DNA from 2 places in the Antribacter sp. NEAU-D49 genome. Region 1 is predicted to be linked to the other one. Evidence: riboswitches for the same ligand, from Rfam matches in the RefSeq annotation. Region 1 holds a riboswitch; the other holds the start of a gene.
What was found. A riboswitch is a leader RNA that binds a small molecule or an ion and turns the genes downstream of it on or off. The one in region 1 is predicted to bind thiamine pyrophosphate.
Positions count from the first base shown of each region.

Region 2: linked by a shared signal. The riboswitch ahead of thiO (glycine oxidase ThiO) and the one ahead of thiC (phosphomethylpyrimidine synthase ThiC) in region 1 are both predicted to bind thiamine pyrophosphate.

Region 1 covers NZ_JBXTSN010000013.1:8,223-15,505, forward strand. The annotation lists gene AC060K_RS11515 (HAD family hydrolase) at 1-562, shown strand, start outside; gene rarD (EamA family transporter RarD) at 645-1,604, opposite strand; tRNA gene AC060K_RS11525 (tRNA-Tyr) at 1,748-1,828, shown strand; tRNA gene AC060K_RS11530 (tRNA-Thr) at 2,032-2,104, shown strand; tRNA gene AC060K_RS11535 (tRNA-Met) at 2,167-2,243, shown strand; gene rpmG (50S ribosomal protein L33) at 2,350-2,520, shown strand; gene AC060K_RS11545 (FAS1-like dehydratase domain-containing protein) at 2,552-3,022, shown strand; gene AC060K_RS11550 (MaoC family dehydratase) at 3,019-3,459, shown strand; gene AC060K_RS11555 (C39 family peptidase) at 3,501-4,688, opposite strand; TPP riboswitch at 4,750-4,855, shown strand; gene thiC (phosphomethylpyrimidine synthase ThiC) at 4,853-6,580, shown strand; gene AC060K_RS11565 (LacI family DNA-binding transcriptional regulator) at 6,728-7,283, opposite strand, start outside.
Region 2 covers NZ_JBXTSN010000013.1:118,499-125,781, reverse strand. The annotation lists gene AC060K_RS12140 (ABC transporter ATP-binding protein) at 1-453, opposite strand, end outside; gene AC060K_RS12135 (DUF3817 domain-containing protein) at 572-964, shown strand; gene AC060K_RS12130 (ThiF family adenylyltransferase) at 961-2,262, shown strand; gene AC060K_RS12125 (thiazole synthase) at 2,343-3,158, opposite strand; gene thiS (sulfur carrier protein ThiS) at 3,155-3,403, opposite strand; gene thiO (glycine oxidase ThiO) at 3,400-4,671, opposite strand; TPP riboswitch at 4,663-4,767, opposite strand; gene thiE (thiamine phosphate synthase) at 4,800-5,450, shown strand; gene AC060K_RS12105 (YceI family protein) at 5,554-6,279, shown strand; gene AC060K_RS12100 (SURF1 family protein) at 6,379-7,275, opposite strand.

The DNA.
Region 1 (7,283 bases):
GTGGGGCTTCGGCGACGACGCGGTGCGTGCCCTGGCCGCCGGCCTGCGGGCCGCCATGCCGGACGTGGCGCTCGCGGTCGAGCGGGTCGACGGCGCGTCGTTCGACCCCCACTTCGTGGTGTCCCCGAGCTTCGAGGAGCCCGGGATGACCACGGAGCGCAGCGCCGCCCTGATCGAGGAGACGCTCGGTGGCGAGCCGGTGCTCAAGCTGCTCGCCCGGTCGGACACCACGGACCCGGTGCGCCTCCAGGAGGTCGCTGCGGCCGTCGCGGCGGACCGGGCGCACCTCGCCTACTCGGGCGCCGTCGGGCTCGCCGAGCTCATGCCGCCCGGGGTCACCAAGTCGGCCGCCCTGGCCGGCTGGTGCGCCCGGCTCGGGGTCGAGCCGGCAGACGTCTGGGCGTTCGGCGACATGCCCGTCGACCTGCCGATGCTGGAGTGGGCGGGCCGGGGCGTCGCCGTCGCCAACGCGCACCCGGACGTGCTCGCCCGGGTGCGCGACGTCGTCGGGTCCAACGAGGAGGACGGCGTGGCCGCGGCGATCGAGGCGGCGCTCGCCTGAGACCGTTGTGGGTATGGCTGTGGGGGGGGGGGCCGCGGGGGGGGACCCCCCCCCCCCACCCCCCACCCCCACCACGACGAGGTCAGGCGCGCGACGGGCGCGGCTGCGAGCGGGCGGCCCGCAGGCCGTCCACGGTAAGGATCACCAGGGCGACCCAGACGAGCGCGAAGCCTGCCCACCGCACAGGCGGCATGTGCTCGTGGAAGACGAGCACGCCGAACAGGAACTGCAGCGCCGGGCCCAGGTACTGGAGCATCCCCACCACGGAGAGCGGGAGCCGCCGGGCGGCGCCGCTGAACAGCAGCAGCGGGAGCGCGGTGATGATGCCCGACGACACCATGAGCAGCGCGTGGCCCGTCCCGTGGTTGCCGAACGCGCCGTCGGCCCCCAGCCAGACCAGGAACACCGCGGCGAACGGGGCGGCGACGGTGGTCTCGACCGCCAGGCCCGGCAGGGCCTGGACGGTGCGGCCCACGCGGTTCTTGACGAGCCCGTAGACCCCGAACGTGCAGGCCAGCGTGAGGGCGATCCACGGGAGGCCGCCCACTCCCAGCGAGATCACGACGACGGCCGCGGCGCCCGCGCCGACCGCGACCCACTGGGCCGGGCGCAGCCGCTCGCGCAGCACGAGCACCCCGAGGAGCACCGTGAGCACGGGGTTGAGGAAGTAGCCGAGAGCGGCGTCGAGGACCCGGTCGGTGAGCACGCCGTAGACGTAGACGGTCCAGTTGGCCACGATGAGCGCCGACGCCAGCGCGAGCGTGGCGAGGGTCCGCGGCGTGCGGAGCGCTGTCCAGTAGGCCCGCAGGTGCCGGGTCGCGGCCAGTCCCAGCAGGCAGAACAGCAGGCTCCACACGATGCGGTGCGCGATGATCTCGAAGGCGCCGGCCGGTTGCAGCAGCGGGAAGAACAGGGGCATGCCGCCCCAGATGAAGAAGGCGCCGATGCCGAGCGGCAGCCCCCAGCGGTCCGCGGTGCCCGACGGCGGAGCCTCCTTCGCGAGCGCGGTCGCGTCTGCCTGGGGCTCGGTGGGGGAGGGGATGCTCACCTCGTCACGATAGGTGCCCAGGACGACGACGGCGGACGGGCGCCTGACCGGCGGCTGTGTGGCGCTGGTCACGGCCCGGCGCCCGGATTCGATTTCGCCTCAGGGCGGTGGACGCGTTAATGTTGCACCCGCACCACGGCAGGTTGCCCGAGCGGCCAAAGGGATCTGACTGTAAATCAGACGCGTAAGCTTCGGGGGTTCGAATCCCTCACCTGCCACAGCCGGCCAGAGGCCCGGAACCACACGGTTCCGGGCCTCTCGCGTGTTCGGCGGCTGCGGAGCTCCAGGCCGTCCCGGGGCTGTCCAGGGGCGGTGCGGGCACCGTTCCCGGACGGGCTCCGGGCCGTCGTCCGCGGTGTGACGCAGGCCCTCCACATCCGATTTCACACGTGCCGCCGGACCGTGTAATGTTCTACCCGCTGCCCCGATAGCTCAGTCGGCAGAGCATCTCCATGGTAAGGAGAAGGTCAAGGGTTCGATTCCCTTTCGGGGCTCTGTGATCGGCGCGGGGCCGCCCCCTGGAACACGGGCGGGCGGCCTCGCGTTAGTCACGTGCGGCGGGGTAGCTCAGCTGGTCAGAGCGCACGACTCATAATCGTGAGGTCGCGGGTTCGAGCCCCGCCCTCGCTACCAAGCACATCCTTCACGGTCCAGCCTGCCTGGATCACCGTACGGCGGCCGGAGTCGTACGGCCCGAGACACACATGCGCCTCTCCGTGAGGCGCGAGAGGTGAGAACCATGGCAAGCAAGAGCGCCGACGTCCGCCCGAAGATCACGATGGCGTGCGTGGACTGCAAGGAGCGGAACTACATCACGAAGAAGAACCGCCGCAACGACCCCGATCGTCTCGAGCTGGCGAAGTTCTGCCCGCGCTGCGGCAAGCACACCGCGCACCGCGAGACCCGCTGATCCCGCTGCGGTAACAACTCTTCATACCGACGTGGCGAACACTCTGCCCGACCCCGGCTTCGCCGGGCGCGAGTACCCGGCGACGAGCCCGTACTCCGTAGGCCGCGAGAAGATTCGTGAGTTTGCCTCAGCCGTCGGTGCGGCCCACCCCGCGCACCACGATCTCGTGGCGGCGCGGGGTCTCGGCTATCCGGACCTGGTTGCGCCCGCCACCTTTGCGGTGGTCGTGGCGCAGCGCGCAGAGGCGCAGTACATCCAGGACCCGGCGGCCGGCATCGACTTCTCCCGCGTGGTCCATGCCGACGAGCGGTTCACGCACCACCGTCCCATCGTCGCCGGCGACGAGCTCGTGACGGTGCTGCACGTCGACTCCGTGGCGACGCGGGGGGCCATCTCGCTGGTCACCACCCGCTGCGAGATCTTCGCCGAGTCCGGAGACGGCGTGCGCGAGCCCGTCTCCACGGTCACCTCCACGCTCGCGGTCCGGGGTGAGGGCGCATGAGCACGCAGGAGACTGCGGTGCCGCGGCTCGCCGACGTGGCCGTCGGCGACGTGATCGGCACCCGCACCATCGAGCTGGACCGCTCCCGGCTGGTCCGCTACGCCGGTGCGAGCGGCGACTTCAACCCGATCCACTGGAACGACTCGTTCGCCGAGGGCGTGGGCCTGCCCGGCGTCATCGCGCACGGGATGCTGACCATGGGCTCCGCCGTGGGCCTGGTGGAGGACTGGGCGGGCGACCCGGGCGCCGTCGTCGACTACCGCACGCGCTTCACGCGGACCGTCACCGTCCCCAACCCCGGCACCGCGACCGTGGAGGTCACGGGCACGGTGGCCGTGGTAGACGCCGACGCGGGCACGGTCCGCATCGACCTGACCGTCGTGTCCGACGGCCAGGCCGTCCTGGGCCGCGCCCAGGTGCTGGTCCGCCTGTCCTGACTGTCCCGCGGGACGCCCCGCGGCCCGGCGCGCACGGCCGATCACCAGTTCGGCGTGGCCCCCGGCACGTTCTCCGGCAGCGGCAGGTCCGCCGGCCGCACCACGTAGGTGAGCCCCCGGGTCGACCTCTGCCAGACCCGCTCCAGGCTCGCGCGCGGGTACACGTCCCGCACCAGCCCGTCCGACGCCCGGTTGGGGTCGTTGACGATCGCGTCGCCGTCGGCGGTGAACCCCACCAGCACGAAGAGGTGCCCTTCGGTCGCGTACCCGGCCTCGGGCAGGTCCTCCTTCGCCCACGACCCGGAGAGCACGAGCGGGATCCCGGCCGCGATGAACCGCTCGGCCTCCGCGAGCGACCGCAGCCGGGTCACCAGGCCGAGGAGCCCGAAACGGTGCGCGTAGGCGGTGCTGAACGCCCAGTTCCCCGCCCCGCCGTACGCGTGGTCCCAGGTGCCCAGGGCGGCGTACGCGACCTGCGGGTGCGCCGCGGCGTCGATCCGTGCGAGCTCGTCGGCCGGGACCGCGTACGCAGGCCCGTAGAAGTCCTGCACCATCGTGACCGAGGTGGGAGAGCACCACACCGTCCCGCCCCCGCCGAAGGCCGGGTACTCGCCCGAGTGGACCAGCTGCGAGTACGCCGGCACACCGAGCTCCACGTGCCGGCCGAGCGTGAAGGCGCTCGTCGCGCCGGGCTCCGGCGATGGCCCCGTGGCCAGCAGGGAGAGCTGGCGCAGGTGTGGTGCGGCCGCCGAGCCCGACGGCCGGAACATCGTCACCCGCGCGCGGAGCGCCACGGGCTCTCGGCCCGCGCGGGCCACGTAGCTGTCGGTCGAGATGGCGGCGTCCTCGTCGTCCTGACCGGGCACGGACGCCCGGCGGATGTCGCCCGCCGCGTGGTCGCACCCCGAGGCCCAGCGCCCCAGGACGAACCACCGGGTCCACCGGTCGTCGGCCACGCGGCCCTGGAGCTCGACCTGGAGCCAGGTCCCGGGCGGGGTCCTCGCGTTCCACGACGGCACCGCCTCCCGGACGGCGTAGCCCGCCTCGACCACCGGGGACGTCCAGGTCCCCGCCTCGTACACCACGGGCGAGCCGTCGCCGTACGGGTCGGTGAACTCCACGGGGGCGCCTCCGCGCCCCAGGGCGACCCCGGCGTCGTCGGGCAGGAGGTGCTCCGCAGCCCCTCCGGTGAAGCCGTCAGGCCCGGCCCACGTGGTCAGCGTGATCATGGCGGGAACCTGCCAGAGAACGGACGATCCACGCGGAAGGCGCGCGGTGCTAAGGTCGGCATCGATCCCACGGGTGCCCTCGTAAGGGCTGAGATCGGGCTGTCACGGCCCGGGACCGTCGAACCTGACCGGTTAGCACCGGCGTAGGAAGCAGGAGTTCTCTCATGGAGACAGCACAGTCCCGCACGCTCGCGTACGAGCACGACACCGAGGCCGGCCTGCGGGTGCCGGTGACCGAGATCGCCCTCGCGCCGTCCCCGGACGGCACGCCCAACGGGCCGGTGCGGGTGTACCGCACCCAGGGTCCGGGGGCGGACCCCGTCCGCGGCCTCCCCGCGCTCCGGGAGCCGTGGGTGGTGGCCCGCGGTGACACGGAGGAGTACGAGGGCCGACGCCGCGACCTGGCCGACGACGGCCGAGGAGCCCTGCGCCGTGGTGCGGCGTCGGAGGAGTGGCAGGGGGTCCGACGTCGGCCGCGCCGGGCCGCCGAGGGCCGGACCGTCACCCAGATGCACTACGCCCGCCGGGGCGAGATCACGCCAGAGATGCGGTTCGTCGCCCTGCGCGAGAACTGTGACGTCGAGCTGGTGCGCAGCGAGGTCGCGGCGGGCCGGGCGATCATCCCCAACAACGTGAACCACCCCGAGTCCGAGCCGATGATCATCGGCAAGGCGTTCCTGGTGAAGATCAACGCCAACATCGGCAACTCGGCGGTGCACAGCTCCATCGCGGAGGAGGTCGAGAAGCTCGAGTGGGCCACCCGCTGGGGCGCCGACACGGTGATGGACCTGTCGACCGGCGACGACATCCACACCACCCGCGAGTGGATCCTGCGGAACTCGCCGGTGCCGATCGGCACCGTGCCGATCTACCAGGCGCTCGAGAAGGTGAACGGTGACGCGAGCGCGCTGACCTGGGAGGTCTACCGCGACACGGTGATCGAGCAGTGCGAGCAGGGCGTCGACTACATGACGGTGCACGCGGGCGTGCTGCTGCGCTACGTGCCTCTCACCGCGGACCGCGTGACGGGCATCGTGTCGCGCGGCGGCTCGATCATGGCGGGCTGGTGCCTGGCGCACCACCAGGAGAACTTCCTCTACACGCACTTCGACGAGCTGTGCGAGATCTTCGCCCGGTACGACGTCGCCTTCTCCCTGGGCGACGGCCTGCGGCCCGGGTCCCTCGCGGACGCCAACGACGCCGCGCAGTTCGCCGAGCTCGACACGCTGGCCGAGCTGACGAAGCGGGCCTGGGCGTACGACGTGCAGGTCATGGTCGAGGGCCCCGGCCATGTGCCGTTCCACCTGGTGCGGGAGAACGTCGAGCGGCAGCAGGAGCTGTGCGACGGCGCGCCGTTCTACACGCTCGGCCCGCTGGTGACCGACGTCGCCCCGGGGTACGACCACATCACCTCGGCCATCGGGGCCACGGAGATCGCGCGGTACGGCACCGCGATGCTCTGCTACGTCACGCCCAAGGAGCACCTCGGCCTGCCGGACCGGGAGGACGTCCGGACCGGGGTGGTGACCTACAAGATCGCGGCGCACGCGGCCGACGTCGCGAAGGGCCACCCGGGCGCGCGCGACCGGGACGACGCGCTCTCGAAGGCGCGGTTCGAGTTCCGCTGGCGGGACCAGTTCGCGCTGTCGCTCGACCCCGAGCGAGCCGAGGAGTACCACGACGAGACGCTGCCCGCCGAGGCGGCCAAGACCGCGCACTTCTGCTCGATGTGCGGTCCCAAGTTCTGCTCGATGCGCATCTCGCAGGACATCCGCTCGGAGTTCGGCGGCATGTCGGAGCAGGAGCAGATCGCCGGCATGGCCGAGCGCTCCGAGGCGTTCCGCGAGGCGGGGTCGAGCGTCTACCTGCCGGAGCCGCGCGTCCGCTCCTGACCCCTCCGTCTTCCCGCTGTGGGTATGGCTGTGGCGACAATTCCGGCCGGAATTGTCGCCCCCCGCGGGGCGGGGGGGGGGGTGCGGGTGGCGCTCATGGCGGCCCCCCCCCCCCCCCCACCCCAAACCCCACCGCGAGGGGTGGGGTCAGAGCTCCGGGACCGGGCCCGTCGTCGTGCCCTGTACCAGGCCCACCTCCAGCGTGACGGTCTCCGGCTCGTCGCCCGCGAGGAGAGCGATGACGGCGCGGCCCAGCGCCTTGCCCTTCTCGGTCAGCGGCTGGTGCACGCTGGTGAGGACGTCGGGGGAGAGCCACGGCAGGTCCAGGCCGTCGAACCCCGCGATGGAGACGTCCTCCGGGATGCGGAGCCCCAGCTCGCGGGCGGCGATGACCGCACCGGCGGCGAGGAGGTCGGAGTGCGCCACGATCGCCGTGGGCCGCTCCGACGAGGGCACCCACGCCCCGAGGATCTCCATGGCGGCGTCGCGACCGTGCTCCACGAGCGAGGCGGGCGTCTCCCACGACAGCACCGGCTCGATGACGTCGCGCACCCCGGACAGGCGGTTGCGGGTGGGCGTACGGTCCGCCTGCTCCAGGCGCTCGGGCGACACGGGGCCGGACCGCTCGTCACGGCCGAAGGGCAGCGCGATCTCGGCGATACGCGTGTGGCCGAGCTCGACGAGGTGCCGCACGGCCTCGGCC
Region 2 (7,283 bases), 110 kb from region 1:
CCGGCCGAGGTGCGCGTAGACCTCCCCGACCCGCAAGGCGTCGCTGGCCACCGCCGAGACGACCTCCCCGGTGGGGAGCGTCTTGGTGATGGCGTGCCCGGCGCGCGAGGCCTTGAAGCCCACGAGCTGCGAGAAGGAGAACGCCGACCGGATCCAGTTCTCGACGTCCCACGTGTGGTCCAGCACGCCCGCCACCACGATGACCAGCGCGTTCAGCGCCAGCACACCGCACCAGAAGAACAGCCCCGAGCCGAACCCGCGCGCCAGCCCGTCGTCGATCGCGCGCCCCAGGAGCAGCGGGCCCACCGCCGAGGCGAGCATGGTCACCGTGCCCATCAGCACGCTCAGGGTCAGCACGCCACGCTGCTGACCCGCCTGCCAGAGCAGCAGTCGGGCGGGTGAGATCAGCGGAGGGCTGCCGGGGTCCGGCAGAGGGAGGGGGCGCACGATCATCTACGGTACGAGCCGCCACCGGCACGGAGCCACGCATTAAGCGGACGCCCGCGTGAGGTGCGCCACCGGCGCACCCGCGGATGGCGGCCGGGCACGGCCGGAGGCATATCCTCGTGGCGTGAGCACCGAGATCACCACCGACGCAGCGACCACCGCGATCCGCAAGGCGCGGGGGGCCCTGTACCGCTACCGGTTCATGGCGCTCCTGACGGGTGTCATGCTCCTCGTCCTGGTCGTCGAGATGGGGATCAAGTACGGGCTGGGGGCGGTCACCGACGTGTCGGGGATCATGCCCTTCATCGCCTGGGTGCCCTTCGCGCACGGCTGGATCTACGTGGCGTACCTCGTCACCGTCGCCGACCTCTGGTCCAAGATGCGCTGGGGCTTCGGGCGCCTGGTCACGATGGTCCTCGCGGGCGTCGTGCCGGTGATGTCGTTCGTGCTGGAGAAGAAGGTCCACTCGGAGGCGCTGGCGAAGCTCGCCGCGCTGGAGGAGCGCTACCTGTCGTGACGAACCCCGTCACCACGGGCGCCCCCGCCCCGGCGCTCCCGCCGCTGGTCGCCCCCGGGCCGGAGCTCACCCCGGACGACCTCGCCCGCTACGCACGCCATCTCTCCCTGCCCGGCGTGGGCGTCGAGGGCCAGCGCCGCCTCGCGGCGGCGCGCGTGCTCGTCGTGGGCGCCGGCGGGCTCGGCAGCCCGGCTCTCCTGTACCTGGCGGCGGCCGGCGTCGGCACGCTCGGCATCGTGGACGACGACGTCGTCGACGCCTCCAACCTGCAGCGCCAGGTGCTGCACGGGGCCGGTGACGTGGGCCGGCCCAAGACGGCCTCCGCCCGCGAGACGCTGGCGGGGGTCAACCCGGCGACGCGCGTCGTGGAGCACCGCGAGCGCCTCGGCTCGGCCAACGCGCGGGACCTCCTGTCGGGCTACGACCTGGTGCTCGACGGCTCCGACAACTTCGCCACGCGCTACCTCGTGTCCGACGCCGCGGAGCTCGCCGGTGTGCCCGTCGTCTGGGGCGGCCTCTACCGCTTCCAGGGCCAGGTCGCCACGTTCTGGGCCGCGCCGCCGGGCGGCGTGCCGGGCGTGACGTACCGGGACGTCTTCCCGGAGCCGCCGCCGCCCGCGCTCGCCCCGGACTGCGCCACCGGCGGCGTGCTGGGCGCCCTCTGCGGCACGATCGGCTCCGTCATGGCGACGGAGGCGATCAAGCTCGTCACCGGCGCGGGGCGCACGCTCCTGGGCAGGCTCGCGGTCTACGACGCGCTCGAGCTCACCTGGCGCCACCTCACGGTGCGCCCCGACCCGTCGCGCGCCCCCGTCACCGAGCTGCCCGACGACGCCGCGTACGCCACCTTCTGCGGCCTGCCCCCGGCGCCGACCGACGCCGCGCAACTGGCCGGCGCCTACCCGGTCACCGCTCAGGGCGAGGCCGACGCGCGGCCCGGCCCATCGCCGTCGGCCACCGTGACCCCACGCGAGCTCGCCGCGCTGCGCGACCGGGCCGTCGGGGCCGACGAGCCCTTCGTCCTGGACGTCCGCGAGGACTGGGAGGTGGCGATCGCCGCCCTCGACGGCGCGCACGTGGTCCCCTCGGGCGACTTCCTGCGCGGCGACGTCGCAGCGGCCACCTCGCACGTGGCCGACCTCGCGGGCGGCCGCACGGTCCACGTCCTGTGCAAGTCGGGCGTGCGGTCGGAGCGGGTCGCGGCGGTGCTGCGGGACGCCGGGCTCGACGCCCGGAGCGTGGCGGGCGGCATCGTGGCCTGGTCGCGCGACGTGGACCCCACGCTCCGCTCCTACTGACCGTTGCTGTGGGTATGGCTGTGGTGTGAATCCGCGGCGATATTCACGTCATAGCCATACCCACAGCGATGGTCGGCCTGTCAGAGCGCCAGGTCCAGGTTGCTCACCGCCATCCGGCCCTCGGCCGGCGACGACGCCAGCGCCCCCTCGCGCCGGGGGATGCGGCCGGCGTGGGCGGCGTCGTACCCGGCCTCGACGGCGAGGCGCATCGCCCGGGCCATCCGGACCGGGTCCCCGGCGCGGGTCACCGCGGTGGCGAGCAGCACGGCGTCGCAGCCGAGCTCCATCGCGAGCGCGGCGTCCGACGCCGTGCCGATCCCCGCGTCGAGGATCACCGGCACCTGGGCCGAGCCCGCGATGGCCGCGATGTTCCGCGGGTTGAGGATCCCGAGCCCGGACCCGATCGGCGCGCCGAGCGGCATCACGGCCGCGCAGCCGACGTCCTCGAGCCGGCGCGCGAGCACCGGGTCGTCGTTCGTGTACGGGAGCACCACGAAGCCGTCGCGCACCAGCTCCTCGGCGGCCTCCACGAGGCCGAGGGGTTCGGGGAGGAGGCTGACGTCGTCGGCGATCACCTCGAGCTTGACCCAGTCGGTGCCGCACGCCTCGCGGGCGAGGTGCGCCGTGAGGACCGCCTCCCGCGCGGAGAAGCAGCCCGCGGTGTTGGGGAGGGCACGGATCCCGAGGCGGTCGAGGAGGCCCCACACGGAGGCGTCGCTCGCGGGCGCGCCCGGCCGTGGTCTGGCAACCCGCCGCAGCGCGACCGTCGTCAGCTCCGTGCCGGACGCGACGAGCGCCTCTTCGAGCGCGAGCAGGCTCGGCGCGCCGCCGGTGCCCATGACCAGCCGGGAGCCGAGCGGCGTCCCGGCGATCGTCAGCGTGCCCACGGCGCTCATCCGCCCTGCACCGCGGTGACGAGCTCGACGCGGTCGCCGGGCGACAGCATCGTCGTGGTCCAGGCGCCGCGCGGCACCACGGCGTCGTTCACGGCGACGGCCACGCCCTGGGGCGTGCCGTCCACGACGCAGCCGGGCACCAGGGCGACCACCAGCTGGTCGATGCGCGCGCCGCGGTCCAGCGCGTACGGCTCGTCGTTGACCACCGCGTACGCGGTGGGCGGGGCGGAGGACGGGGAGGTCATGCGGGGGCTCCTCGGGTCGGGGCAGGGGTGGGTGTGTCAGGGCCGGCGGTCCCCGGGCGGGCCGGGGTGAAGCGCCGTGGGTCGGCAGCGGCCAGGGCGGCCGGTGGCTCGCGGCCGGTCAGGACGGCGAGCACCGCGTCGGCGGTGATCGGCGCGAGCAGCACGCCGTTGCGGTAGTGGCCGGTGGCGAGGCACAGGCCGGGCACCTCGGTGGCGCCCACCAGGGGGAGGTTGTCGGGCGTGGCCGGCCGGGCCCGCGGGGTCACCTCCACCAGGGCGGCCTCGTCCAGCGCGGGAAGGAGCGCCCGCGCGTCGCGGAGCAGGGCGAACACGCCGCCCGCGGTGGCGCGACGGTCGTCGGGCGCCTCCTCGCTGGTCGCGCCCACGACCACCTCCCGGTGCTCCGGTCCCCCGCCCGGCGCCGCGCCGGTCCCCGGCGCGCGCGGCACCACATAGACGGGCCGCCCCTGGACGACGCCGCGCACCACGTGCTCCGGTGCACCGCCCGGCGCGGCGTCGAGCCGGAGGGTCTGCCCCCGCACGGGCCGGACCGGCACGGCGACGGGCAGGTCCGCGACCAGCTCCGCCGACCGCCAGCCGGCGGCCAGCACCACGGTCCCGGCCCGGTACTCACGCCCGGAGTCGTCCAGGGCCCCGGTGACGGCCCCCCGGTCGCGCAGCAGGCGGACGGCGGCCCGGTGCACGACGACGGCGCCCGGCTCGGCAGCGAGTCCCGCCAGGAGGGCGGCGTGCGTCGCGCGGGGGTCGGCCGTGTGGTCGCCCGGCATCCAGGCGGCGCCGCTCACGCGGGGCCCGAGGAGCGGCTCCCTGCGACGCGCCTGCGCGGGCCCGAGCTCGGTCGAGTCGAGCCCCCAGCGTCGGTGGAGCCCGGCCCAGCGGCGCAGCTCGGCCATGTCGTCGGCGTCGTACGCGGCGGTGAGCGTGCCGGTGGTCCGCAGGCCGGTGCCGGCCCCCGTCGCGGCCTCCAGGCCGGCGGCGAACGCGGGCCAGGCAGCGGCCCCCGCGAGACCGAGGCGGGCTGCCGCCTCCTCGCCGAACCACGACTCGCTCACCGGGGCGAGCATCCCGGCGGCGGCGTGCGTGGCCCCGTCGCCCGGCGCGGGGTCGAGGACGGTGACCGTCAGCCCCGCGCGGGCAGCCCGCCACGCCACGGCGGCGCCGACGATCCCCGCCCCGACGACGAGCACGTCGACAGGGCGCGCGGACGCGCCCTCGGGGGGACCGGGGTGGTGCCGTGGCACCGTCATCTGGCTGCTCCCTTCGCTGGCATGACCCAGATCAGGTTCGACGGTCGGCGCTCCAACGCCCTCTCAGCCCCGTCCGGGGCTCCCGTGCGTGGCCCACCCTACTCCGGCCGCTGGCTAGGCTGACCGGCGTGACCGACTTCCGGGCCCGCCTGGCCGACGCCCGCCTCTACCTCTGCACCGACGCCCGCGAGGAGCGGGGCGACCTCGAGGACTTTCTGCACGCCGCGCTGACCGGCGGCGTGGACGTGGTCCAGCTCCGCGACAAGACGCTCGACGTGGCCCGCGAGCTCGAGCTGCACCGGCTCGTCGCACGGGTGGCCGCCGAGCACGGCGCGCTCTGGGCCGTCAACGACCGGGCCGACGTCGCGGCGCTCACCGGCGCGCCCGTGGTCCACACCGGCCAGCGGGACCTCCCGGTCGCGGGGGTGCGCTCGCTCGTCGGCCCGGTACCGGTGCTCGGCCGCTCCACCCACTCCCGCGAGCAGGCCGCGGCGGCCGAGGCCGACCCGGACGTGAACTACTTCTGCGTGGGCCCGCTGTGGGCCACGCCGACCAAGCCGGGTCGAGCCGCCGTCGGCCTGGACCTGCTGCGCCAGGTCGCGGAGAGCCGCCCGGCCACGCCCTGGTTCGCGATCGGCGGCATCGACGCCGACCGGCTCGGTGAGGTGCTGGACGCGGGGGCGGAACGGATCGTCGTCGTGCGCGCGATCACGCAGGCTGCCGACCCCGAGCGCGCGGCGCGCGAGCTCCGTGAGCGGGTCGTCGCAGCGACCGGCTGACCCTCCCCGGCCGCCTGTCAGGCGGTTCCCAGCGTGGGAGGGCAGGCTGGTACCGGCGCCGGTGGTCGCCCGCCGCGCCTGACCTGTGAACCCTGGAGGAGACGTGGCGGCACCCAGCACCCCTGGCAGCACCGGTCCGGCGAGCTCCGGCTCCCGCAGCCCGGCCCGGATCGTCCTGTGGGTCGTGATCGGCCTCGTGGTCCTCGCGCTCGCCGTCTTCGGCGGCACGCGCCTGTACGCGAGCATGCAGACGGGCGACGACGTCGCGGCGCCCGCCGTCGGCACCGAGGCCCCGGTCTCGGCGGCCGCGGTCGAGGACCTCGACGGCGAGTACGCCGTGGCCGAGGGCTCCGAGGCCGGCTACCGCGTCGACGAGGTGCTCGCCGGCGAGGACGTGACGGTGGTGGGCCGCACCGACCAGGTGACCGGCTCGGCGACCATCGCGGACGGCGAGCTCAGCGAGGCCACCGTCGAGGTCGACATGGCGAGCATCGAGACCGACGAGTCCGCACGTGACGGCCAGTTCCGGTCCATCCTCGACACCGCCACGCACCCCGTCGCCACCTTCGAGCTCGCCTCGCCCGTGGACGTCTCGGCCGTGGCCGACGGCGAGACCGTCACCGTCGAGGCCCCCGGCACCATGACCATCAAGGGCACCTCGCAGGACGTGACCGCCACCCTGCAGGTGCGCCTCACCGAGGCCGGTGCCGAGGTCAGCACGCAGATCCCCGTGGTCTTCACCGACTACGGCGTCGACGCCCCGAAGCTCGGCTTCGTGACGGTGGAGGACGAGGGCTTCGTGGAGGCCCAGCTGCAGCTCGCCCGCTGACGCCACGGACCGCCGTCACCAGGTAGTTCTTCCCCGCCTCGACCGCAGAAAGGGAACAGCTACCTGGTCGCGGGGCGCCGGTGCGGGCCCGCCGCCGGCTCAGCCCGGGAGGCCCGCGATCCCCGTCGCCGGGTCGGACGCGTCGCCGCCACGGCGGCGGCCGCCGGCCATGTCGTCGCGCACCATGCGGACCCAGAGCGCCACGGCGAACGCTCCGAACACCCACCACTGGAGGGCATAGAACGCGTTCTGCACGTTGACGCCGGAGCCCCCGTCGAGGGTAGGGCGGGGAAGGAGGGCGGGCCCGTCAGCCGCCGGCGAGGGCGACGCGTCCGAGAGCACCACGTACCCGGTATAGACCGGTCCGCCCCACTCCTGCACGAGAGCCCCGAGCGCGATCCGGTCCACCTGCCCCTCGGGCAGCACGGGGCCGCCGCCGGAGACGGCCTCGCCCGCCTGGAGCCAGCCCGTCACACGGATCTCTCCGGCGGGAGGGCCGACGGCTTCGCCGGGCGACGCGACCCAGCCGCGCACCACCGCCACCGCGGGCGGGCCCGACAGCCCGGCCCACGAGCCGCCGCCGGTGCCGTCGTCGGACACGCGGAGCGGCGTGAGCACCAGGTACCCCTCGCGCCCGTCGAGGACGCGCCCGGGCACCAGGCGCTGGCCGTCCGGCTCGTACTCTCCCTTGACCTGGACCTGCCGGCTGACGAGGTCGCCGGGGAAGGACTCCTGCGGTGCGAGCACCTCGCCCAGCCAGGCGGGCCCTTCCGCCACGGCCTCCGCGGCGGCCTGCCGGTCGGCGAGCTCCGCGCGCTCGTACGCGCGGTCCAGCTGCCAGACGCCGAGGCGCCCGCACACCGCCGCTGCCAGGAGCAGCAGGAGCAGGACACCCACCATGCGGGGCTCCCGCGCCACCTCCCAGAAGGTCCGACGCCGGTCGCCCGCCTCGGGCGTCGGCGTCACGGACGCCGGGGTCGCGACGGGAGAAGGCATGCCCCCAC